Regions from separate parts of the Mesorhizobium sp. M7A.F.Ca.US.002.01.1.1 genome, predicted to be linked through region 1. Evidence: predicted binding sites of a transcription regulator. Region 1 holds the regulator's gene; each other region holds the start of a gene.
The links. The regulator PhoB, encoded in region 1, activates phosphate uptake and scavenging genes when phosphate is short. The targets are predictions, from matches to a motif close to TGTCATNNANCTGTCAT.
Positions count from the first base shown of each region.

Region 2: the regulator PhoB is predicted to act here: its motif matches at 1,343-1,359, upstream of EN932_RS18005 (RNA degradosome polyphosphate kinase).
Region 3: the regulator PhoB is predicted to act here: its motif matches at 1,659-1,675, upstream of ugpB (sn-glycerol-3-phosphate ABC transporter substrate-binding protein UgpB).
Region 4: the regulator PhoB is predicted to act here: its motif matches at 4,599-4,615, upstream of EN932_RS10360 (acetoacetate decarboxylase).

Region 1 covers NZ_RZQE01000027.1:595-6,812, forward strand. The annotation lists gene pstB (phosphate ABC transporter ATP-binding protein PstB) at 1-639, shown strand, start outside; gene phoU (phosphate signaling complex protein PhoU) at 666-1,373, shown strand; gene phoB (phosphate regulon transcriptional regulator PhoB) at 1,390-2,079, shown strand; gene EN932_RS05430 (ROK family protein) at 2,096-3,343, opposite strand; gene xylF (D-xylose ABC transporter substrate-binding protein) at 3,613-4,653, shown strand; gene EN932_RS05440 (sugar ABC transporter permease) at 4,796-6,148, shown strand; gene EN932_RS05445 (ATP-binding cassette domain-containing protein) at 6,160-6,218, shown strand, end outside.
Region 2 covers NZ_RZQE01000175.1:169-4,396, reverse strand. The annotation lists gene EN932_RS18015 (FAD-dependent monooxygenase) at 1-1,014, opposite strand, end outside; gene EN932_RS18010 (zinc-finger domain-containing protein) at 1,034-1,279, opposite strand; gene EN932_RS18005 (RNA degradosome polyphosphate kinase) at 1,491-3,692, shown strand; partial or broken gene EN932_RS18000 (Ppx/GppA family phosphatase) at 3,692-4,228, shown strand, end outside.
Region 3 covers NZ_RZQE01000054.1:9,359-15,576, reverse strand. The annotation lists gene EN932_RS08735 (EAL domain-containing protein) at 1-1,377, opposite strand, end outside; gene ugpB (sn-glycerol-3-phosphate ABC transporter substrate-binding protein UgpB) at 1,739-3,049, shown strand; gene ugpA (sn-glycerol-3-phosphate ABC transporter permease UgpA) at 3,208-4,128, shown strand; gene ugpE (sn-glycerol-3-phosphate ABC transporter permease UgpE) at 4,138-4,986, shown strand; gene EN932_RS08715 (sn-glycerol-3-phosphate import ATP-binding protein UgpC) at 4,995-6,056, shown strand; gene EN932_RS08710 (ABC transporter ATP-binding protein) at 6,093-6,218, opposite strand, start outside.
Region 4 covers NZ_RZQE01000071.1:8,997-15,214, forward strand. The annotation lists gene EN932_RS10345 (TetR/AcrR family transcriptional regulator) at 1-359, shown strand, start outside; gene EN932_RS10350 (inorganic phosphate transporter) at 484-2,085, shown strand; gene EN932_RS10355 (patatin-like phospholipase family protein) at 2,513-3,673, opposite strand; gene EN932_RS10360 (acetoacetate decarboxylase) at 3,721-4,467, opposite strand; gene EN932_RS10365 (3-hydroxybutyrate dehydrogenase) at 4,691-5,479, shown strand; gene EN932_RS10370 (NAD(P)H-dependent oxidoreductase) at 5,934-6,218, shown strand, end outside.

The sequences.
Region 1 (6,218 bases):
TGCGGCAAGTCCACCTTCCTGCGCTGCCTCAACCGCATGAACGACACCATCGATTCAGCACGGGTAACCGGCAAGATCACGCTCGACGAAGAGGACATCTACGACAAGAACATCGATGTCGTCGAACTCAGGGCGCGCGTCGGCATGGTGTTCCAGAAACCCAATCCGTTCCCAAAGTCGATCTACGAGAACGTCGCCTATGGTCCGCGCATCCACGGATTGGCCAAGCGCAAGGCCGACATGGATCAGATCGTCGAGTCCAGCCTGAAGAAGGCGGCGATCTGGAACGAGGTCAAGGACCGTTTGCAGGAACCTGGCACGGGTCTTTCCGGTGGCCAGCAGCAGCGCCTGTGCATTGCACGCGCCATCGCCGTGTCACCCGAGGTGATCCTGATGGACGAACCGTGTTCGGCGCTCGACCCGATCGCCACCGCTCGCGTCGAGGAACTTATCGACGAACTGCGTCAGAACTATACGATCGTCATCGTCACCCATTCGATGCAGCAGGCAGCGCGCGTGTCGCAGCGCACCGCGATGTTTCATCTTGGCTATCTGGTCGAGGAGGGCGCCACCGACAAGATGTTCACCACCCCCGACGACAAACGCACCCAGGACTACATCACCGGCCGGTTCGGCTGATCTCTGGCATATGAGGGACGAAGATCATGGGTGAACATACCGTCGCATCTTTCGATGAGGATCTGGAGCAGATCAGCCAGCTGATCCGCGACATGGGCGATCTCGCCCGCTCGATGGTCGGTGGCTCGACCAGGGCTTTGCTCAATTCGGACAATGCGCTGGCGCAGCGGGTGGTTTCCGACGACGCCATCATGGATGCACGCCAGCGCGAGCTGGACGATCGTGCTATCACGCTGATCGCCAAGCGCCAGCCAATGGCCAACGATCTGCGTGCGGTAGTCGGTTCGATCCGCATGGCCGGCGACCTCGAGCGCATCGGTGACCTTGCCAAGAACATCGCCAAGCGCGTCGGCACTGTCGGGCTGAGCGTCACGCCGCACGACCTTTCGCATTCGATCGACGCGATGGCGCAGCTGGTGCTGATCCAGGTGCAGGGGGTCGTCGACGAGTATGCCGCCGCTGACGCGGCAGCGCTTGCCACGCTCAGAAACAATGATGAACGCATCGACGTCAAATACACATCGGTGTTCCGCGAACTGCTGACCTACATGATGGAAGATCCGCGCAACATCACGGCGTGCACGCACCTGTTGTTTTGCGCCAAGAACCTCGAGCGGATCGGCGACCACGTGACCAACATCGCCGAAAATGCCTATTATGTTTTGACCGGCACGCAGTTGCCAGCCAATCGTCCGAAGCAGGACGAGACGGCAATGTCCGCGCCAGCGGCATGACAGGGGTGACCAGCCGATGATCGCGCCACGCATCATGGTGGTGGAGGATGAGGAGCCGCTAGGCGTGCTGCTCCGCTACAATCTCGAATCCGAAGGTTACCAGGTCGAGGTGGTGACGCGCGGCGACGAGGCCGAAATCCGGCTGCAGGAGAACGTTCCAGACCTTCTGGTGCTCGACTGGATGGTGCCTGCGGTTTCCGGTATCGAACTCTGCCGCCGGCTAAGGATGCGTCCCGAGACCGAGCGGCTGCCGATCATCATGCTGACCGCGCGAGGCGAGGAAAGCGACCGCGTGCGCGGCCTCTCGACCGGTGCCGACGACTATCTGGTCAAGCCTTTCTCGACGCCGGAGTTCATGGCCAGGGTCAAGGCGCTGCTGCGCCGGGCCAAGCCGGAAGTGCTGTCCAGCGTGCTCAAGGTCGGCGATATCGTGCTCGATCGCGAATCGCACCGTGTCTATCGCAAGAAGAGCGAAATCCGGCTCGGGCCGACGGAATTCCGCCTGCTTGAATTCATGATGCGCCATCCAGGCCGCGTGTTCTCGCGCAGCCAACTGCTCGACAATGTCTGGGGCGAGACGATCTACATCGACGAACGCACGGTCGATGTGCATGTCGGCCGGCTGCGCAAGGCGGTCAACAACGGCCGTATGCCCGATGTCATCCGCACCATCCGTGGGGCGGGTTACGCCATTCGCGAGGACTGAACTCCCTCGTTTGAACTCACGCCACGTTCTTGCCGCCGAGACCGGATCTCGCCTGCACGCCCGGCGCAAAAATCTCCTGATCGACGAAGATCAGCGCCCGCATGGCGCAGCCTTCGCGGATCAGCGGCAGTTCGTTCGGCTCGGTGTCGAAGGAAATCGACTTGGAATGCTGGCCGCCGGCGGTCTGGGCAATCGCTTGCCGCAATGCCGGCTCGATCAGGTCGAAGGCGGCGGCGCTGACGCCGACCATGGCGACGGGGGCCGGATCGATCAGCGCGAACAGGCTGCCGAGGCCGTAGCCGAGCGCTTCGCCAGCCTTGCGGTAGGCTTCCCGCTCCGGTCCGTCCCTCTCGCGGGCGGCGGCAGCCAGGGCGCGCATGTCGGCGTCGCTGACATCGGCGACGGGTTCTGCATCCTCGCCCATCTGCCGCGCGTTGCGCCAGATGGCATAATTGCCGGCATAGGCTTCGACGCAGCCGCGCCGTCCGCAGCGACACAGCGCCCCGTTCGGCCGATGAATCATGTGGCCGAATTCGCCGCCCGAGGAATGGGTGCCGGTGAACAATTCGCCCTTCAGCACCAGCCCCATGCCGATGCCGTGCGACAAAAGGATAGCGATGAAATCGTCGCGGTAACGATCGGGATCGCGCCAGCGCAGCGCCACCGCCATCATGTTGCAGTCGTTCTCCATAATGGCGGGGACGCCGAACTCCTCTTCGAATATGTCGGCGAAGGCGATGTCGGTGTGCGGCGTGATCGGCGACCACAGCATGGCGCGGGCACGGGTGTCGGTGATGCCCTGGACGGCCAGCGCGATACGAGCGATGCTGCGCACGTCCAGGTCGGGATCTTCCAGGCGGCGCCGCACGATTGCCGTGCACTCACCGATCAGCGAGTCGCGCGACATCGTCAGCGTGTCGAGCCGACGCTGTTCCTCGGATATTACCTGGCCGGCATAGTCGATGACGGCGACCGAGAGGAAGTTCAGCGACAGCACCACGGTCATTACCGCGGCCGCTTCCGGATTGAGGCTGAGGCCGACCTGCGGACGGCCGCGTTTGAGCGAGCCGGCCTCGCTCGGCTTGCTTTCGGTCAGGATGCCTTCGACGATCAGGTCGGATGAGATCGCCGAGATCGTCGAATGGCTGAGGCTTGTGGTTGCGGCGATCTCGGTGCGCGACGGCTGTCCGGCGCGGCGCACCGCGGCGATCACCATCGCGCGGTTGCGGCGGCGCAAATCGTCGTGGCGGATTCCGACCGACATGCTCTTTCATATCCTCCCGGTCGCCGCGGTTCTTCCTGCCCTGGAACGCTGTCGGTGACGCGGTCAAATACTGGCAGAAGCCGCGCGCCGTGTCATTTATTTATTCCGAGGCCCGAAAAAAATTCGAGACGACATCAAAATCCATCAGAATCGATGTTGACAGCGTTCGGGCGTTGGCCCAGTATTTTTTCGAGGCTCGAAAAAATAGGGCCTCTGTGCCGGCCCTCGGGCCAGTTTGGTCGCGCCATACGCGGCGCAGGGAGGATAATATGAAAAGATTCACAGCCGCCATCCTGGCGGGTGCCGCCATGTCGCTGACGCTCGCGTCTGTCGCGCAGGCGAAGGACAAGGTCGTCGGCGTTTCGTGGTCCAATTTCCAGGAGGAACGCTGGAAGACCGACGAGGCCGCCATGAAGACGGCGATCGAGGCCGCCGGCGACAAGTACATCTCCGCCGATGCGCAGTCCAATCCCGGCAAGCAGCTTACCGACGTCGAAAGCCTGATCTCGCAGGGCGCCAATTCCCTGATCATCCTGGCGCAGGATGCTTCGGCCATCGGCCCGGCCGTGCAGAAGGCGCTGGACGAAGGCATTCCGGTCGTCGGCTATGACCGGTTGATCGAGAACAAGGACGTTTTCTATCTGACCTTCGACAACAAGGAAGTCGGCCGCATGCAGGCCCGCGAAGTGTTCAAGGTCAAGCCGGAAGGCAACTACGTCTTCATCAAGGGCTCCGGTGCCGATCCCAATGCCGACTTCCTGTTCTCGGGCTCGATGGAAGTGCTCAAGGAAGCCATTGACAGCGGCAAGATCAAGAATGTCGGCGAAGCCTACACGGATGGCTGGCTGCCCGCCAACGCCCAGAAGAACATGGAACAGTTCCTGACCGCCAACGACAACAAGGTCGACGCGGTGGTCGCGGCCAATGACGGCACTGCCGGTGGCGTCGTCGCGGCGCTGACGGCTCAAGGCTTGGCCGGCACCGTGCCGGTCTCGGGGCAGGACGGCGACCACGCCGCGCTGAACCGCATCGCCCTGGGCACGCAAACCGTGTCGGTGTGGAAGGACGCGCGCGAGCTCGGCAAGAATGCCGCCGAGATCGCCTCGCAACTGGCCGACGGCAAGAAGACGAGCGACATCGCCGGCGCCAAGGACTTCACGACGCCGGGCGGCAACACCGTCAAGTCGCTGTTCCTGACTCCGGTTGCCATCACCAAGGACAATCTCAACGTCGTCATCGACGCTGGCTGGATCAAGAAGGACGAAGTCTGCGCGGGTGTCGCTGCCGGCACCGTCGCGGCCTGTAACTGATCCGGACCACTTCGAAATATCTGAACGCCGCGGCCCAAAAGCCGCGGCGTTTTCTCAAAGAATTGTGTTTCCGCATCATGCGGATAGCTTCTAGGCTGGGCTCCGGCATGCGCGTCAGACGGCCAGCCGGTGGGAGGAAATCATGACCGACACGACGTCCAACCCGCAGGCCGATACGGCGCGCGCGTCGGAACTCGGCGCCGTCGCCCGGTTCCTGAAGGCGACCGAGATCGACACCCGGATGCTCGGCATGATCGGCGCGCTGCTGGTCATCTGGATTGGGCTGCATGTCATTTCCAGCCTGCGCCTCGGCGTCAACCCGCTCGATTTCGACAGCCGCACCTTTCTCACGCCGCGCAATCTGTGGAACCTGTCGGTGCAGACATCCGCGGTCGCCATCATGGCCTGCGGCATGGTGCTGGTCATCGTCATGCGCAACATCGACCTGTCGGTCGGTTCCGCCGAGGGCCTGATCGGCATGGTGATGGGATTTGCCCAGGTGCATTTCCTGGTGCGTTTTGTCGGGCTCGAACTCGGCAATCCGTGGATCTGGGTCCTGGCGCTGGTCATCGGCCTGGCGCTCGGCCTGTTGATCGGCGCCTTTCAAGGCTTCGTCATCGCCTATCTCGAAGTGCCCGCCTTTATCGTGACGCTGGGCGGCCTGCTGGTCTGGCGCGGTGCTGCCTGGTGGGTCACATCAGGCCAGACCGTGGCGCCGCTTAACGCCACCTTTCAGCTGATGGGCGGCGGGCCGGCGGGATCGATCGGCGCAACCTGGAGCTGGGTTGTCGGGATCGTCGCCTGCCTCGCCGTGGTGTTTGGGCTGTTCAACGGGCGGGTGCAGCGCAAGCGTTTCCGTTTTCCGCTACGTCCGATCTGGGCCGAGGCGCTGCTCGGTGTCGTCACCTGCGGCGCCATCATGGGTGCGGTCTGGCTCGCCAACTCCTACCCCTGGCCGATCGGCATCGTGAACAGATATGCGGCCGCCAACAACATCACCGTTCCCGAAGGCGGCCTGTTCATCGCCCACGGTATCGCCATACCGGTGCTGATGGCGGTCGCCGTCGGGCTGGTCATGACCTTCATCACCAACCGCACCCGTTTCGGCCGCTATGTCTTCGCCATCGGCGGCAATCCCGAGGCGGCCAATCTCGCCGGCATCAACACGCGCTGGATCACCATGAAGGTGTTCATGATCATGGGCGTGCTGGCCACGATTGCCGCGGCGATCTCCTCGGCCCGGCAGAATTCGGCCACCAACGTGCTTGGAACGCTCGACGAGCTGCTCGTCATTGCAGCCGCCGTGATCGGTGGCACATCGCTAGCCGGCGGGTCGGGAACGATCATCGGCGCCATGCTCGGCGCCCTGCTGATGCAGTCGCTGCAGTCCGGCATGGTGCTGCTTGGTGTCGACTCGCCGCTGCAGAGCATCGTCGTCGGCGCCGTACTGGTGATCGCCGTGTGGCTCGACACCGTCTATCGCAAGCGCGTCTAGGAGGGCATGCCATGACTGACAAGACTGCTCCTGCAGCCACCGCGCTGATCGACATGAGGAACATCTCGAT
Region 2 (4,228 bases), on a different contig from region 1:
GAAGTCGGCGATGATGTCGGCAAGCGTCGCCGCATCCTCGATCGCCATGGCCGCACCTTGCGCTGCGAATGGGGTCATCGCATGCGCGGCGTCGCCGATCAGCGCGATGCCGTTCGGTGTTGTCCAGGGCTGTTGCGGGTCAACAGTGTGGATCGGCCATGCGGTCCACGGGCCGGCCTGCTCGACCAGACGGGCAAGTTCTGTCGCGGTGCCGCGCAGGGCTCGGGTCAGGATCCCGGCGTCGGCGTTGCCGGACCAGCCCTCGGCAATGCGGTCGCCCCTGGTGAAGGCCGCGAGATTGAAGGCCGCACCCTTGCTGACGGGATAGGCCACCATATGGAAGCCAGGATGCAGGAAGGTGGTGACGCAGTCCCTGGCGCCGATGGCGGCAAAGCTCCGACCGGCGGCGCTGCCGGCCGCGACCGTGGCGCGCCAGGCCAGTTCGCCGGAGAAATGGTTTCTTGGCGAGCCCTTGGCCGAATCGACAAGTGCGCGCACCGATGACCAGACGCCATCGGCCCCGACCAGCAGGAAGCCCTCCGCCTCGATGGTCTTGCCGTCGATCTCGGCCGTCGCCGTGATGCCATGCGGGCCGGAGGCAACGTCGCCGATGCGCGCGCCGGTGGTGAGATGGATATCCGGCACCTCGGCAACGCGCGCGGTCAATGCGCTCTGCAGATCGGCCCTGTGCGCGACGAGATAGGGTGCTTGCCAGCGGGTTTCGGCGGCTTGCCCCAGCGGCACGCGCGCCAGTTCGCGCAAGGTCGCGGCCTTCTTCAACACCACGGCTTGCGGCCGCACCGCTGCCGGCAGCAGCCGGTCGAGCACGCCAAGCTGGCGAAGGATGCGCGTCGCGTTTGGAGAGAGCTGGATGCCGGCGCCGGCAGCTTCCAGGCGCTGCGCCTGTTCGAACACCCGAACCGCGTAGCCGCGCGAGGCGAATGCAAGGGCTGCGGTCAATCCGGCGACACCGGCCCCGGCGACGACAATTTGCCGGGAACGCGTGTCGTTCATCGGGCTGGTCGCGAAAGTCTCAGGCGGCCTGTTCGATGTAGATGCATCCGGCCGGCAGCGTTTCCGTCGCCTTCAGCTTCGGCGAATAGCGGTAGAGCGTCGAGCAATAGGGACAGACTTTTTCATTGTCGTCGCCCATGTCCAGAAACACATGCGGGTGGTCGAAAGGCGGATTGGCGCCCGTGCACATGAATTCCTTCACGCCGATGTCGATTGCCGGATAGCCCGCATCGTTCTGAAAATGGGGAATGGAACCGCCTGCCATCGTCGTCTCCTTAACGCAGTCTCGTCTGCATCTGGATCATATCAGGCCTCTTTGCAAGTTCGATGAAATCAAACTGTCGCAAAAGCCTGTCAGAGGATAAGTTAAGCCGGTTAACCCATGGCCCGAAAACCGATTTCGGTTTCCGGGAGGGACCATGGGTCGCTAGAGTGACTGGCTAGCCGGCTTGAGCGGGTGTGGAAGAGCGGGAATCATGAACGAACTGAAGCCGGTGCAGAACGAATTCGTGGATGTCGAGGTGGCTCGCCCGGAAGGCGGCAACCCGGACCGGTTTGTCAACCGCGAGTTTTCCTGGCTGCAGTTCAACCGGCGCGTTCTCGAGGAGTCGCTGAACCTCATTCATCCGCTGCTGGAGCGCGTCCGCTTCCTGTCGATCTCGGCCGCCAATCTCGACGAGTTCTTCATGGTCCGAGTCGCCGGTCTTGCCGGCCAGGTGCGCGAGGGCATCACGCTGAAGAGCCCCGACGGCCGCACCCCCGAACAGCAGCTCGAACAGCTGCTGCGTGAGGTCGAGCGGCTGCAGGAAGACCAGCAGAAGAGCCTTTCGGCGCTCACCGTGCTGCTCAACAAGGAAGGCATCGAGAGCATCACCCGCGATGCGCTGACCAAGGACGAGAAAATCTGGCTGGAAGACCATTTCCAGGAACAGGTTTTCCCGGTGCTGACCCCGCTGTCGATCGACCCGGCGCATCCGTTCCCGTTCATCCCCAATCTCGGCTTCTCGATGGCGCTGCAATTGCGCCATCGCAAGAACGGCGAGGAGATGAGCGCGCTGCTGCGCCTGCCGGTGGCGCTGAAGCGCTTCATCCGTCTGCCGGACCGCAAGCATCATGTCCGCTTCATCCCGCTGGAAGAGGCTGTCGGCCTCTATATCGGCAAGCTCTTCCCCGGCTACGAGGTCAAGGGCTCCGGCACGTTCCGCATCATCCGTGACAGCGATATCGAGGTCGAGGAGGAGTCCGAGGACCTCGTGCGCCTGTTCGAAACGGCGCTGAAGCGGCGTCGGCGCGGATCGGTGATCCGCATCGAATTCGACAGGCTGATGCCTGGCGAATTGCGCGATTTCGTCGCCGGCGAGCTTGGCGTGTCGTCCAGCCGCATCAGCGTCTTGACCGGTCCATTGGCGCTCAGCCAGATTTCCGAGATCGTCGCCGTTCCCCGCGACGACCTGAAATTCACGCCCTACAATCCGCGTTTTCCCGAGCGCATCCGCGAGCATGGCGGCGATTGTTTCGCCGCCATCCGCGAGAAGGACATCGTCGTCCATCACCCTTACGAATCCTTCGATGTGGTGGTGCAGTTCCTGCGCCAGGCAATGGCCGATCCGGAGGTGGTGGCGATCAAGCAGACGCTTTACCGCACCTCCAACGACAGCCCGATCGTGCGCGCGCTGGTCGACGCGGCCGAGGCCGGCAAGTCGGTCACCGCGCTGGTCGAGCTCAAGGCGCGTTTCGACGAGGAAGCCAACATCCGCTGGGCGCGCGACCTGGAGCGGGCCGGCGTGCAGGTGGTGTTCGGATTTCTCGAACTGAAGACACATGCGAAAATGTCGCTGGTGGTGCGGCGCGAGGACGGCAAGCTGCGCAATTACGTGCACCTCGGCACCGGCAACTACCATCCGGTCACCGCACGCATCTACACCGACCTGTCCTTCTTCACCACAGATCCGACGATTGCCCGCGATGTCGCCCAGCTGTTCAATTTCATCACCGGCTATGCCGAGCCGACGGACGAAATGCGGTTGGCGATCTCGCCGTTCACGCTGAGAAGCCGCATCCTGAAGCACATTGCCGACGAGATTGCCTACGCGGTGCAAGGCAAACCGGCGCGCATCTGGATGAAGATGAACGCCCTCGTCGATCCGATCATCATCGACGCGCTCTACGATGCCAGCCGCGCCGGCGTCGAGATCGACCTTGTCGTGCGCGGCATCTGCTGCCTGCGGCCGCAGGTTCCGGGCCTGTCGGAAAACATCCGCGTAAAATCGATCGTCGGCCGTTTTCTCGAGCACAGCCGCATCTATTGTTTCGGCAATGGTTTCGGCGTGCCGTCGGACGAGGCGATCGTCTACATCTCCTCGGCCGACCTGATGCCGCGTAATCTCGACCGCCGCGTCGAAACCATGGTGCCGATCACCAATCCAACTGTGCATGAACAGATCCTTGGCCAGATCATGCTGGGCAACATTATGGACAATCAGCAAAGTTTCGACGTATTGGCTGATGGAACCTCCCGGCGCGTCGTGCTGGAGGAGGGCGAGGAACCGTTCAACGCGCAGGAATATTTCATGACCAATCCGAGCCTGTCGGGACGGGGTGACGCGCTGAAGTCGCATGCGCCCAAGCGCATCGCGCAGTTCAAGCGCCGCAAGAAGAACGCCGCAGCGTCCGGCTGATGCTGTCTGATTCTCAGGGCCGGCTGCAGGACCGCCGACCGCTGTCCATCATCGACATCGGATCGAACTCGATCCGTCTCGTCGTCTATGAGGGGCTGGCGCGCTCGCCGACCATGCTGTTCAACGAAAAGATGCTGGCCGGTCTCGGCCGCGGCATCGTTTCGACCGGCAAGCTCGACCCCGAGGCGGTAACGCGCTCGATGGAAGAGTTCCGCCGCTTTCGTGCGCTTTCCGACCAGGCCGGCGCCGAGCAGATGTATGTGCTGGCGACCGCGGCGGCCCGCGAGGCGGTCAACGGCCCCGATTTCATCCACCGCGCCGAGGATGTGCTGAAGACCGAGATCCGAGTGATCAGCGGTCGTCAGGAAGCGTACTATTCCGCGCTCGGCGTCATTTCCGGTTTCCATCCGGCCGATGGCATCGCCGGCGATCTGGGCGGCGGCAGCCTCGAACTGGTCGATGTCAGCGGCGAGGCGATCGGCGACGGCATCACGCTGCCGCTGGGCGGCCTGCGCCTGCAGGACATGGCGAAGAAC
Region 3 (6,218 bases), on a different contig from region 1:
ACGGCCCGCCTCCAACGGGTCGGCCAGGTTCGGCGCGATGATGGCGAACTCATCGCCGCCCAGCCGCGCCACCATCTGCCCTGGACGAAGGATACCGGTCGCGCACTGCGCAACCTTCTGCAGCATGGCGTCGCCCGCGCCGTGCCCATACAGGTCGTTGACCTCCTTGAACCGGTCGAGATCAAGCAGCAGAAGCGCAAGCTGGCCGCCTTTCCTGGTCCGGCCCATCGCAGCGATTTCCGTCTCCAGCCGGCCGGAAAAGCTGCGGCGATTGGCCAGTCCGGTCAAGGGATCGAAATGGGCAAGCCGCAGGATCTCCTGTTCCGCCTTCTTGCGCTCGCGAATATCGCGGACCGCGACCACGTTGTGCGGTTTGCCACAGTAGTCGATGCTCCTGGCGATCAGCTCGACAGGAATGCTCGTGCCATCGCGACCGCTCAATTCGGCCTCCTGCGGCTGTTCGCCGAAGCCCGACATATCGGATCCGAAGAGATCGCCAAGCTGCATTCCGTTCAGCGTCGCTGTTGCGATGCCCGTCAGTGCCGCAATGCTGTCATTGGCACTGATGATGCGGTTGCCGTCGCAGACGATCAGCCCCTCCACGGCGGCATTGGCCAGGCCGTGCATGCGGTCGACCTCGAGCTTCTGGCGACGGAAGCGCAAATCGATCCACAGCGCCGATGCCGACAGAACCAGGATCACCAGTGTGGCGGCGGCGGCGGCGAAAGCCTGCGAGGTCGGCTCGATCGTGTATTCGGATATGACGATCGAGGGATCGGGGAAGATGGAGACGGCACCCATACCGATGAAATGCAGAGTGCAGATCGCCAGCGTCAGCAGCACCGCGCCGCCGGATGTCGCCTTCAAGGAGGGGCGGCGCTGCACGACACGCAGCGCCAGCGCCGCGAGCGTTACGCCGGCCAGCAGGGAAACGGCGACAAGCAACAGGTTCCACTCGATACGGCCCTGAACCTCGAACGCCGCCATGCCGATGTAGTGCATGGCTGCGATACCGCCGCCCAGCACGGCGCCGCCGACGAGATGATAGTCGAACTCATCCCGCAAGGTGGCGATCCACATGCCGGCTGCCGTCAAAGTGACCGAAGCAGCGAGCGAAAGCACGGAGAGTGCCGGATCATAAGCACTGGGTATGCCCGGTGTGAATGCGAGCATGGCGATGAAGTGCGTTGCCCAGATGCCAAAGCCGGTCGAAGTGGCCGCGATCATCAGCCAGGCAAGCCGGTTCCGATCTGTGGAACGGCTTATGTGCTGAAGCAGGTTGACAGCAGAGAAGCAGGAAATTCCGCAGATCAGCGCGGCGAGTGCGACCAGTCTCAGATCGTGTTCGTTGACGATACAATTGTAGACCGTCAGCATTTATTTCACCTGAGCTTTGGAAATAAACAGGGCAGCAGTATCGAGTAGCGCGTTGCCGTTGAGGGATCGATAAAGTCGGCTGCAACCTTGGCGTGTCTCTTCGGGTTGCTGCGGCTGCAATCAGGGCTGACACGCCGAAAGCCAGCTTGACAGTCCCGACGGTGCTTCCTGGCGCGCTTGTCGTCGCGCTAAGCCGGCTAACCGTATCGCTCTCCATGCCTCCAAGCGGAGGCGAGCGTTGCGTCAGGTAAAGGGTGAAGTTCGTCGATCTGCAACAAAACCGTTGTCTGATTGTCATGAGCGACACATATTGCCTTCGCGGGAGTGCCCCCTTTCGCCAATGACAAACGGGAGATGAAACATGAAGTCCTTCGGCTTCGCGGCCGGTGTTGCCGCTACCTTTATGATGCTTTCCTCAACCTCCGCTTTTGCCGTCACGCAGATCAGTTGGTGGCACGCCATGACTGGCGCCAATGCCGAAGTCGTCGACAAGATCTCCAAAGATTTCAATGCCAGCCAGAGCGACTATGAGCTCGTTCCGGTGTTCAAAGGCACGTATCCCGAGACGCTGAATGCCGGCATTGCCGCCTACCGCGCGGGCCAGGCGCCAGACATCATCCAGGTGTTCGACGTCGGCACCGGCGTGATGATGGCGGCCGAAGGTGCCATCAAGCCCGCAGCCGATGTGTTGACCAGCGCTGGAATGACCTTCGACAAGAGCCAGTATCTGCCAGGCATAGTCGGCTATTATTCGAAGCCGGACGGCACCATGCTCTCCTTCCCCTACAACTCCTCCTCGCCGATCCTTTATTACAACAAGGATATCTTCAAGAAGGCTGGTCTCGACGTCGATAGCCCACCCAAGACCTGGAATGAAGTGTGGGAAGACGCCAAGAAGATCAAGGCGAGCGGCGCGGCCGCCTGCGGCTACACCTCGACCTGGCTGACCTGGATACATCTGGAGAATTTCGCGGCCTGGAATGACGTGTCATGGGCCACCCAGCAGAACGGTCTGGCCGGCGGCGATGTCGAGCTCAAGATCAACGCGCCGATTTTCGTCAACCATTTCCAGGCGCTGGCGGACCTCGCCAAGGACGGCACCTTCAAATATGGCGGCCGCACCTCCGAAGCCAAGCAGATCTTCCTTGCGGGCGAATGCGGGATCATGACCGAATCGTCCGGCGGGCTTGGCGATATCGTCAAGTCCGGCATGAATTACGGCATTGGCCAATTGCCGTATGACAGCGACGCCAAGGGTGCGCCGCAGAACACGACGCCGGGTGGCGCCAGCTTGTGGGTTTTCGCGGACAAATCCGATGAGGAATACAAGGGCGTCGCGGCCTTCTTCGCCTACCTGTCGAAGACCGAGGTGCAAGAATACCTGCACCAGAAGTCGGGTTATCTGCCGGTAACGCTGGCGGCTTATGAAGCGACCAAGAAGTCCGGTTTCTATGACAAGAATGTCGGCCGCGAGACCCCGATCCTGCAGATGACGGGTAAGACGCCGACCGACAATTCCAAGGGCGTACGTCTGCCGAATCTGCCGCAGGTGCGCGATATCCAGAACGAGGAGTTCGAGAAGATGCTCGCCGGCCAGCAGACCGCGCAGCAGGCGCTCGACAATGCGGTTACGCGTGGCAATGCCGCGATCAAGGAAGCGCTGGGGAATTAGAGCGAGCGCAGGTCCTTGCTCTACGGCGCACCTACCTGTCCCGCCGGGCATCTCCCCTCGGTGAGGGGAGTTTTGCCGTGCCTTGCGATTTCGCCAATGGTCGATGATGCCCAGTCCGAAACGCTCATCAAAGCCATCTTGGCGGAGAGGGGTGCCGCATGGTGCCCCCCGCCTCATCACCTCGGAGTGGCTCCGTGACCCCTCGCGTCGTGTTCCCCAACAAGGTCCTTCCCTACCTGCTTGTGGCGCCGCAACTGGCCATCACGCTCGTTTTTTTCTACTGGCCGGCCGGTCAGGCGTTCTACCAATCCATGCTCAGGCAGGATCCGTTCGGGCTGAGGACCAAGTTCGTCTGGTTCGCCAATTTCAGGAAAGTGCTTGCCGATCCGGCCTACCTGAACTCGATCAAGGTCACGGTGGTGTTTTCCCTTGCGACCGCTATCGTCGCCATGTGCGTGGCGCTCCTGCTGGCGGTCATGGCAGAGAAGGTGGTGCGCGGCAAAGGTCTCTACCGCACGCTCTTGATCTGGCCCTACGCGGTGGCGCCGGCGATTGCCGGTATGCTGTGGCTGTTCCTCTTCAACCCTTCGATCGGGTCGCTGGCCTACATGCTGAGGAGTTTCGGCATCGCCTGGGATCCACTGCTCAATGGCACCCACGCCATGATCCTGCTGGTGTCCGCCGCTGCCTGGAAGCAGATCAGCTACAATTTCCTGTTCTTCGTCGCCGGCCTGCAGGCGGTGCCGAAAGCCTTGATCGAGGCCGCGGCCATGGACGGCGCCGGCGAGACCAAGCGATTCTGGACCATCGTCTTCCCGCTGCTTGCGCCGACGACCTTCTTCCTGCTGGTCGTCAACACCGTCTATGCCCTGTTCGACACGTTCGGCATCGTCCATGCCGTCACCGGGGGCGGTCCGGGCAAGACGACTGAGACGCTGGTCTACAAGGTCTACAATGACGGCTTCGTCAATCTGATCCTCGGTGACTCGGCGGCGCAGTCGGTCATCCTGATGATCATCGTCATCTCGCTCACCGCCATCCAGTTCCGCTATGTGGAACGCAAAGTCCATTACGGCTGAGGGCGAGCGATGATCGGCCAGTCACCGCTCCGCACCGTCATCGCCCACGCCATGCTGATCCTCGGCATATTGATCGTCGCCTTCCCGATCTACTACACGTTCGTTGCCTCGACGCAGACGCTGCAAACGATCCTCAGGCCGCCATTGCCGCTCCTGCCCGGCGATCAGTTCTGGAACAATTACAGCGAGGCATTGTTCGGCGGTGTCGGCCGCATCGGCGGCGTCAGCGTCGGCAGGCTGCTGCTCAACACGACGATCATGGCGCTCGGCATCGCGGTGGGAAAGATATTCATCTCGATCCTGTCTGCCTATGCGATCGTGTTCTTCCGCTTTCCGCTGCGCATGACCTTCTTCTGGCTGATCTTCATCACCCTGATGCTCCCCGTCGAGGTGCGCATCCTGCCAACCTACAAGGTGATGGTCGATCTCGGCATGATCGACACTTATGCGGGCCTGATCATCCCGCTGATCGCCTCGGCCACCGCCACGCTGCTGTTCCGCCAGTTCTTCATGACAATTCCTGGCGAATTGGTTGAGGCGGCGCGGGTCGACGGTGCGGGGCCGTGGCGCTTCTTCTTCGATATCCTGTTGCCGCTGTCGCGGACAAATATCGCGGCGCTGTTCGTCATCCTCTTCATTTATGGCTGGACACAGTATCTGTGGCCGTTGCTCGTCACCAACAGCAGCAACATGAACACGATCGTCATCGCGCTCAGAAAGATGGTCTCCTTCGCCGATGCCGATACGCAATGGCACCTGGTCATGGTTACAGCGATGCTGGCCATCGTGCCGCCGATCCTGGTCGTGGTGCTGATGCAACGCTGGTTCGTTCGCGGCCTGGTCGATTCCGAAAAGTGAGAAGCTGAATGGCGACCGTCGATCTGAAGGATGTGAAGAAGGTCTACCCCAGCGGTTTCGAGGCCGTGAAGGGCGTTTCAATCGCAGTTCCCGACAAGGAGCTTTGCGTGCTGGTCGGCCCGTCGGGTTGCGGTAAGTCCACGCTGCTCAGAATGATCGCCGGGCTTGAAACCATCTCCTCGGGAACAGTTGCGATCGACGGCAAGATCGTAAACTCAACCGGTCCGACCGAGCGTGACATCGCCATGGTGTTCCAGAACTACGCGCTCTATCCGCATATGAAAGTCTACGACAACATGGCCTATGGGCTGCGCAACCGCGGCACGCCGAAAGATGAGATCGACAGCCGGGTCCGCGCGACGGCGAAAATACTGGAACTTTCGGCGCTGCTCGACCGCCGCCCGCGCGAGCTTTCCGGCGGCCAGCGCCAGCGTGTCGCCATGGGTCGTGCCATTGTGCGCAATCCGAGGGTTTTCCTTTTCGACGAACCGCTCTCCAATCTCGATGCCAAATTGCGTGGCCAGATGCGCGTCGAGATAAAGAACCTGCAGCGCTCGCTTGGCGTCACGTCGGTCTATGTCACACATGACCAGCTCGAGGCGATGACGTTGGCCGACATCCTCGTCGTCATGAATGCCGGACTGGTCGAGCAAATGGGGGCGCCGCTCGACGTCTACGAAAGGCCGGCCTCGACCTTCGTCGCTTCCTTCATTGGCGCGCCGCCGATGAATCTCCTGCCCCTTTCGCAAGGCCCGGCTGGTCCGGCGCTGGCTGATGGCAAGACGATTGAATTTGCGCCTGCGAACGCCGTCACGCTCGGCTTCCGCCCCGAGGATGCCGACGTCACCTTCGGGGCCGAGGCACCGTCCGGCGCGCTCATTCTGCCGGCGCTGGTCGAGGCAGTCGAACCGGTAGGCGCCGAAAGTTTCCTTCACTGTGCTGCAGGTGGCAGCAGGATCGTCGTGCGGGTCGCGGGTCGCGCCACCGCCACGGTTGGCAACCAATTGCGCGTGGTTGCCAAGGCAGAAAAGCTGCACTGGTTCGATCAGGCCGGAAAGCGCGTCGGCTAATCAGAAAGATAGGCCTACGCTCCACCCACGCGGCGTTCAGGCGAAGACATGCGCCTTTCCCGATACAGTCAGCCGGACGATCTCGCCGACCGCCGGCGCGTCCATGCCCGGTTTGCGCAGGACCAGCGGCGTGTTGCCGATCGCTGCCGCATCGGGCGGATC
Region 4 (6,218 bases), on a different contig from region 1:
TCGAAGGCTATCTGCGCGAGTTCGAGCACGCGCTGGAAGCCGCCCGCACAAATGACAAGGACGAAAATCCCCTGGCCGTCTACATCAGGCTGTCGGCCAATGATTGCGAGGAAAAGCAGCCGTCGGCGTCCTGGATCTTCTCGGCCATCGCCGAGGATCCCGATTTCATGATGCCGATAAAGACCTTCAAGCGGCAGCTTTTCGAGCGGCTGAAGGGCGAGACGCCGGATCTCAAATCGCTGTTGATCTGCTATCTCGCCATCGAGGGATTGCGCAGCATGAACCTCTTCGATTCGGATGTCCTGTCGAAAGACGAGCGCCAGTTGTTGGTATCGTCGCTGCTAGAGATTGCCAAATAGGCGCCGCCCACCCGCTTTTCGGCAGGCCTGTTCGTGAACGCGGCGTTCGCTGGCGTCACACAGGGTTCATCGTGCGGACATAGCGTCTTCCCAGTTCTTTGCTGCAATGCATCTGGAGTGGGACATGGTGGACATAGTTTCTAGCGAGGCGGGCATTCCGAGACCGGATCATCCGCTGGATCAATCGGGCAGCGCGAAGTGGTTCCTGCCGGCCTTCGGCGTGCTGGTGCTCGTCGGCATCGCCTATGTCGGCTACGCGCTCAGCCAGGATCTTGCGGTGGCCAAGACCGTGCCGTGGATCCTGCTTGGCATCGCCTTGCTGATCGCGCTCGGCTTCGAGTTCGTCAACGGCTTCCATGACACCGCCAATGCGGTGGCGACGGTTATCTACACGCGCTCGATGCCGGCCGAATTCGCCGTCATGTGGTCGGGCGCCTTCAATTTCCTGGGGGTTCTCACCTCCAGCGGCGCGGTCGCTTTCGGCATCCTGTCGCTGCTGCCGGTCGAGCTGATCCTGCAGGTCGGCTCGTCCTCGGGCTTCGCCATGGTGTTCGCGCTGCTTGTGGCGGCGATCCTGTGGAATCTCGGCACCTGGTTCCTCGGACTGCCGGCGTCGAGCTCGCACACGATGGTCGGTTCGATCATCGGCGTCGGCCTTGCCAACCAGTTCATGGCGCCCGCCGGCAGCGCCACCAGCGGCGTCGACTGGTCGCAGGCGACCAATGTCGGCGTCACCCTGCTGGTGTCGCCGATCATCGGCTTCTTCGCCGCGGCGATACTGCTCTATGTAATGAAGCTGCTGGTGCGCAATCCGGCGCTCTACGAGGCGCCGAAAGGCAACACGCCGCCGCCATGGTGGATCCGTGGCCTGCTCATCTTCACCTGCACCGGCGTCAGCTTTGCGCATGGCTCCAATGACGGACAGAAGGGCATGGGCCTGATCATGCTGATCCTGATCGGCGTCGTGCCGACGGCCTATGCGCTGAACCGCACCCCCGACATCAACTATCTCGAAGCCTACAAGTCTGCCTCGGTCAGCGTCGAAACGGCGCTGGGCAAATATGCCAAGCCCGGGGTCACCGTCACCGATGCCAAGGCCGCCGTCCAGGATGCCGTGCGCACCAGGACCTGGAACGACCAGACGACGGTTGCGCTGCAGACCTACATCCACAACACGACGGCTGGCCTGCAGCCCTATGCCTCGGTCGAGACGGTGCCGACCGATCTGGTCAGCAACGCCCGCAACGACATCTATTTGATCGGCGAAGCGCTCAAGCTGATCGACAAGAAGCAGCTGCTGCCGATGGAGGCGACCGATCTGAAAGCGGTCACCGACTATCACAAGGCCGTCGACAACGCGACGAAGTTCATCCCGATCTGGGTGAAGGTCGCCGTCGCGCTGGCGCTCGGCCTCGGCACCATGGTCGGCTGGAAACGCATCGTCGTCACGGTCGGCGAGAAGATCGGCAAGAGCCATCTGACCTACGGCCAGGGTGCGGCGGCCGAACTCGTGGCGATGGTGACCATCGGCATGGCCGATCGGCTGGGATTGCCGGTGTCGACGACCCATGTGCTGTCGTCGGGCGTTGCCGGAACGATGGCGGCGAACGGTTCGGGGCTGCAATGGGCGACGGTGCGCAATCTGCTGCTTGCCTGGGTGCTGACGCTGCCGTGCTCGATCACGCTGGCCTTCGTGCTGTTCATCATCTTCCGCCAGGTGTTCTGAGCCGAGCGTAAGCTTCCGAACAAAAGGCAGCGCCGGGTGACCGGCGCTGCCTTTTTTCTTTAAGTGAGCACTGCGTTCAAGGGGCGAAGACGTATTCGTTTCTGTTGACGTGGAACCTGCCTAGGAAATTGGCCGAAACGCCTTTCGCTTCGTCATCCTGAGGCGGAGCAGGGAGCGAAGCGACGCGGCGCAGACCATAGGATCCATGCCGCGACTCCTGAGCGTTGCCGCGGTGCTGAATTCTGCTCCGCTGCACTCCGTGGCAAAGGTCACGGCCTGGATCCCAGGGTCTCCGCGACGGAGCTTCGCTCCTGCTTCGCCCAGGGATGACGAAGTTTGGAGGCGTCGGCCAATCTCGAGCGTTGGCGATGGCCGTTCAAACGAATCCTGGCCAACAACGCTGAACCGTTGAGCATAACCGGCCTGGCTACGTCGGGTCTTCGCGATGCAGGTCATGGATGGCCACACCGTCGACATTGGTCGGCATCGTCAGCCACTCACGATGGCGCAAGGTGCGCTGCGTGTCCTCCAACCCTGTCTCCCAATGCTCGCGCATCGAGGTGCCTGAGAACTCATAGTCCTTGGCGTGACCCTCATAGCCCTTGTGCTGATAGATCAGGTGCACGATGTTGACGGTGCCGGCGTCCGAATAGTCCTCGATCAGCGCTTCCTCGGCCGGCGTCCGCAACTCCTTCGGCACCCGTTTCAGTGCATCGAGCAGGCGCATCTTGAGACCGTGGATGCGTTTGAAATTGTCGGTGTTTTGCCGTGTGCGGCTCGAATACATGATGTCCTTGTGGCGCGACAGCACGTCCGGCATGCTGCGCGGCAGGACGCCTCGCGCGCTGAACAGGTCGACCTGGAAAACCAGCGAGGAACGGTCCTCTTCCTGGTCGAGCAGATATTGCAGCGGCGTGTTGGAGACGATGCCCCCGTCCCAGTAATATTCGCCTTCGATGCGGATCGACGGGAACGCCGGCGGCAGCGCGCCGCTGGCCATGATGTGCTCCGGTTCGATGCGGACCTTGTCGGTGTCGAAATAGACGAAGTTGCCGGTCCGGACGTTGACCGCGCCGACGCTCAACCGCTTCTTGCCGTCGTTGAGGATGTCGAAGTCGATCAGGCTTTGCAGCGTCTCCTTCAGCTCGGCCGTGTCGTAGAAGCTGGTGGCGCCCTCGGCGCCGGGCTGCTCCATCCAGGGGTTAGGATTGCGCGGCTTGAAGAAGCCCGGCTGCCCCATGACCATGGTCATCCACGAACTGGTGCGATTGCGGATATCACGGTAGATGTCGCCTTCCGGCGTATAGGCCCAGATCTTGCGACCCGAAATCGTCTGCCAGAATTGCTCGAGGCGCTGCAGCCGGCGGCTCGACTCATTGCCGGCGATGATCGCCGCATTGATGGCGCCGATCGATACGCCGGAAAGCCAGCTCGGCTCGCAGCCGGCCTCTGCCAATGCCTGGTACACCCCAGCCTGGTAGGCGCCGAGCGCGCCGCCTCCCTGAAACACCAGCGCGACGCGGTCATACTGCGCCGAGATCTCCGCGATGGTGGCGGTGGCCTCCTTGTTGCGATTGCGTTCGAGCACGGCTTTGGTCTCCGACTTCTGTTTGGGCTCTGAAAGGCTTGTGCAGCTCAGGTGCGGTCGGCGAGATAATCGTGAACCACTTCGCCCAGCCCAAGCGTCAGATCGGCGGTGAAGTGGACGGCGGATACGATGTCGAGCACCGGCAGCCGCGCCACGTCGGCCATGACGTGCGGCCGCAAATCGAGTGCGGCGGGCGCTGTCCAGGCTTCCTTCAGCGTGATGTCGGTGAGGTGGTAGCGGACCAGTTCGCAGATGCGCGGCGTGCCGTCGACATGCGGGACGATCTTGATCAGGAAATTGGGCGCGGCCAGCGAAGCGAGGACAGAGCCGTGATCGGCTTTCTTGTGCTTGTAGCCCATCGTGCCGGTGGCGCACAGAACGCTGCCATAGTGCAGCGTGCCGACGATGACCTCGCCTTCATGCACGATCTTGGGATTGGCAAGCTTCTTGGGAAAGCCCCACAGTTCGCGGCCGCCGGCGATCGGCGCGTCGTCGTCGAGATACATCGAATGGACGTAGGCGCCGTGCTGGCCCTTGTAGCGCACCGGGATGACCTGGCCGGTCTCGGTGTAGTCGCCGAAACCGGTCGAGTCAGGCATGCGGATGAATTCGTATTTGACCAGCGGCTCGTCGATCTCCAGCGGCTCCGGCACGACAGCCTCTAGCGCCTCGCGCGTCGTGCGGTAGGTGATGATGACGTATTCGCGGTTGAAGAAACGGTACGGCCCGGGCGGAAAGGAGGGGTTGGTCAGCGGCATCGCATAGGCGCGCTTCACGACATCGGCGATCTGCAAGGCTGTAGCCCCATTTTGGTTCAGGAATGACTGCGCGAATGCGCTCCGGATTATGTTGCACGGCACCATGACAGTGCCGTGTCAGCCGCCTGACAGCCGCCCAAGAGGCCTGTCGACGGCCGTCTCAACCCTGTAATCGCACCGACATATGGCTATGGCACTGTCATGGTGCGGCGCACAAAGGCGGCCCCGTTCGTTCCCTCCCACCTCTTGCGAGATCATCATGGGTTTCCTGTCTTCGAAGAACGCCCTCGTCACCGGCTCGACCAGCGGCATCGGCCTGGCCATCGCCCGCGCCTTTGCCGCCGAAGGCGCCAATGTCACCATCAACGGCCTTGGCGATGCGGCTGCCATCGAGCAGGAGCGCGCCGGCATCGAGAAGGATTTCGGCGTCAAGTGCCGCTATTCCGGTGCCAACATGATGGATGGCGCGGCGGTCAGCGCCATGGTGCATGAGGCCGAGGCTGCCTTCGGCAGTCTCGATATCCTGGTCAACAATGCCGGCATCCAGCATGTCGCGCCGATCGAGGAGTTTCCCGATGACATGTGGGAAGCCATCATCCGCATCAATCTGCTCGCCGCGTTCTACGCCATCAAGGCGGCACTGCCGGGCATGAAGGCGCGCAAATGGGGCCGTATCATCAACACCGCCTCGGCGCATGCGCTGGTCGCCTCGCCGTTCAAGTCGGCCTATGTGTCGGCCAAGCACGGCATTGCGGGCCTCACCAAGACGGTAGCGCTCGAAGCAGCGCTCGACGGCGTCACCGTCAATGCGATCGCGCCGGGCTATGTCTGGACGCCGCTGGTCGAAAGGCAGATTCCCGACACGATGAAGGCGCGCGGCATGACCGAGGAACAGGTCAAGCACGATGTGCTGCTCGCCGCCCAGCCGACCAAGGAATTCGTCACCGTCGACGAGCTCGCCGCGCTGACGCTGTTCCTGTGTTCGGACGCGGCCAGGCAGGTCACCGGCACCACCTTGCCGATGGATGGCGGCTGGACGGCACAGTAGAGGGTAATCCAAGCGTTCCGTTTGCCTGCTGGTGCCGCTGGCAGAAAAGCACCCGGCTATGCCGTGATCTTAATCAATGCGGATGGCGTGGTCGTGCATTTCCATGATTTTGCGATCGACGCGGCGGGTTGCCCGCCTCCGGCAGGCTTCGCGGGACACTGAGCAGGACTTCCCGCGAGGGCCAAGATGCCGCCAGTCGCATGTGCCGGCCTATTGCACGGCAGCGCAACAGGCTGCGCCGTTGGCTGAGCTGAACGATCCCAACCGATGCCCATCCGCGCACTGACGGCGACTGCGCGGCATCGGGTTTCCCAGCCTCTTTCTCGTCCCGCCGGACTACGGTGAAAGTGTCCGAAAAAGCACGGGAATATGGACATTAGTCTTGACAGAAATACAGATGTTCAATACCCGTCAGGCAATCGAACAAGCCTGCATTATGGGAGGAACGAGCGGTATGGCTTCCAATGTTTCGTTGACGGGTCTTGCCCGCGATCTCGAGGAACGCGCAAAGTCGGGCAAGCCTATCCGCATCGGCCTGATCGGCTCGGGCGAGATGGGAACCGACATCGTCACTCGTGTCGCCCATATGTCGGGCATCGAGATCGGCGCCATTTCCGAACTGAACCTGCCGGCTGCCAGCAAGGCCGTCGATATCGCTTTCCAGGAAACCGGGCATGCGCGCGAAGTGTCGAATGCTTCGGCTATGACGTCGGCGATGGAAGCCGGCAAGGTGGCGGTC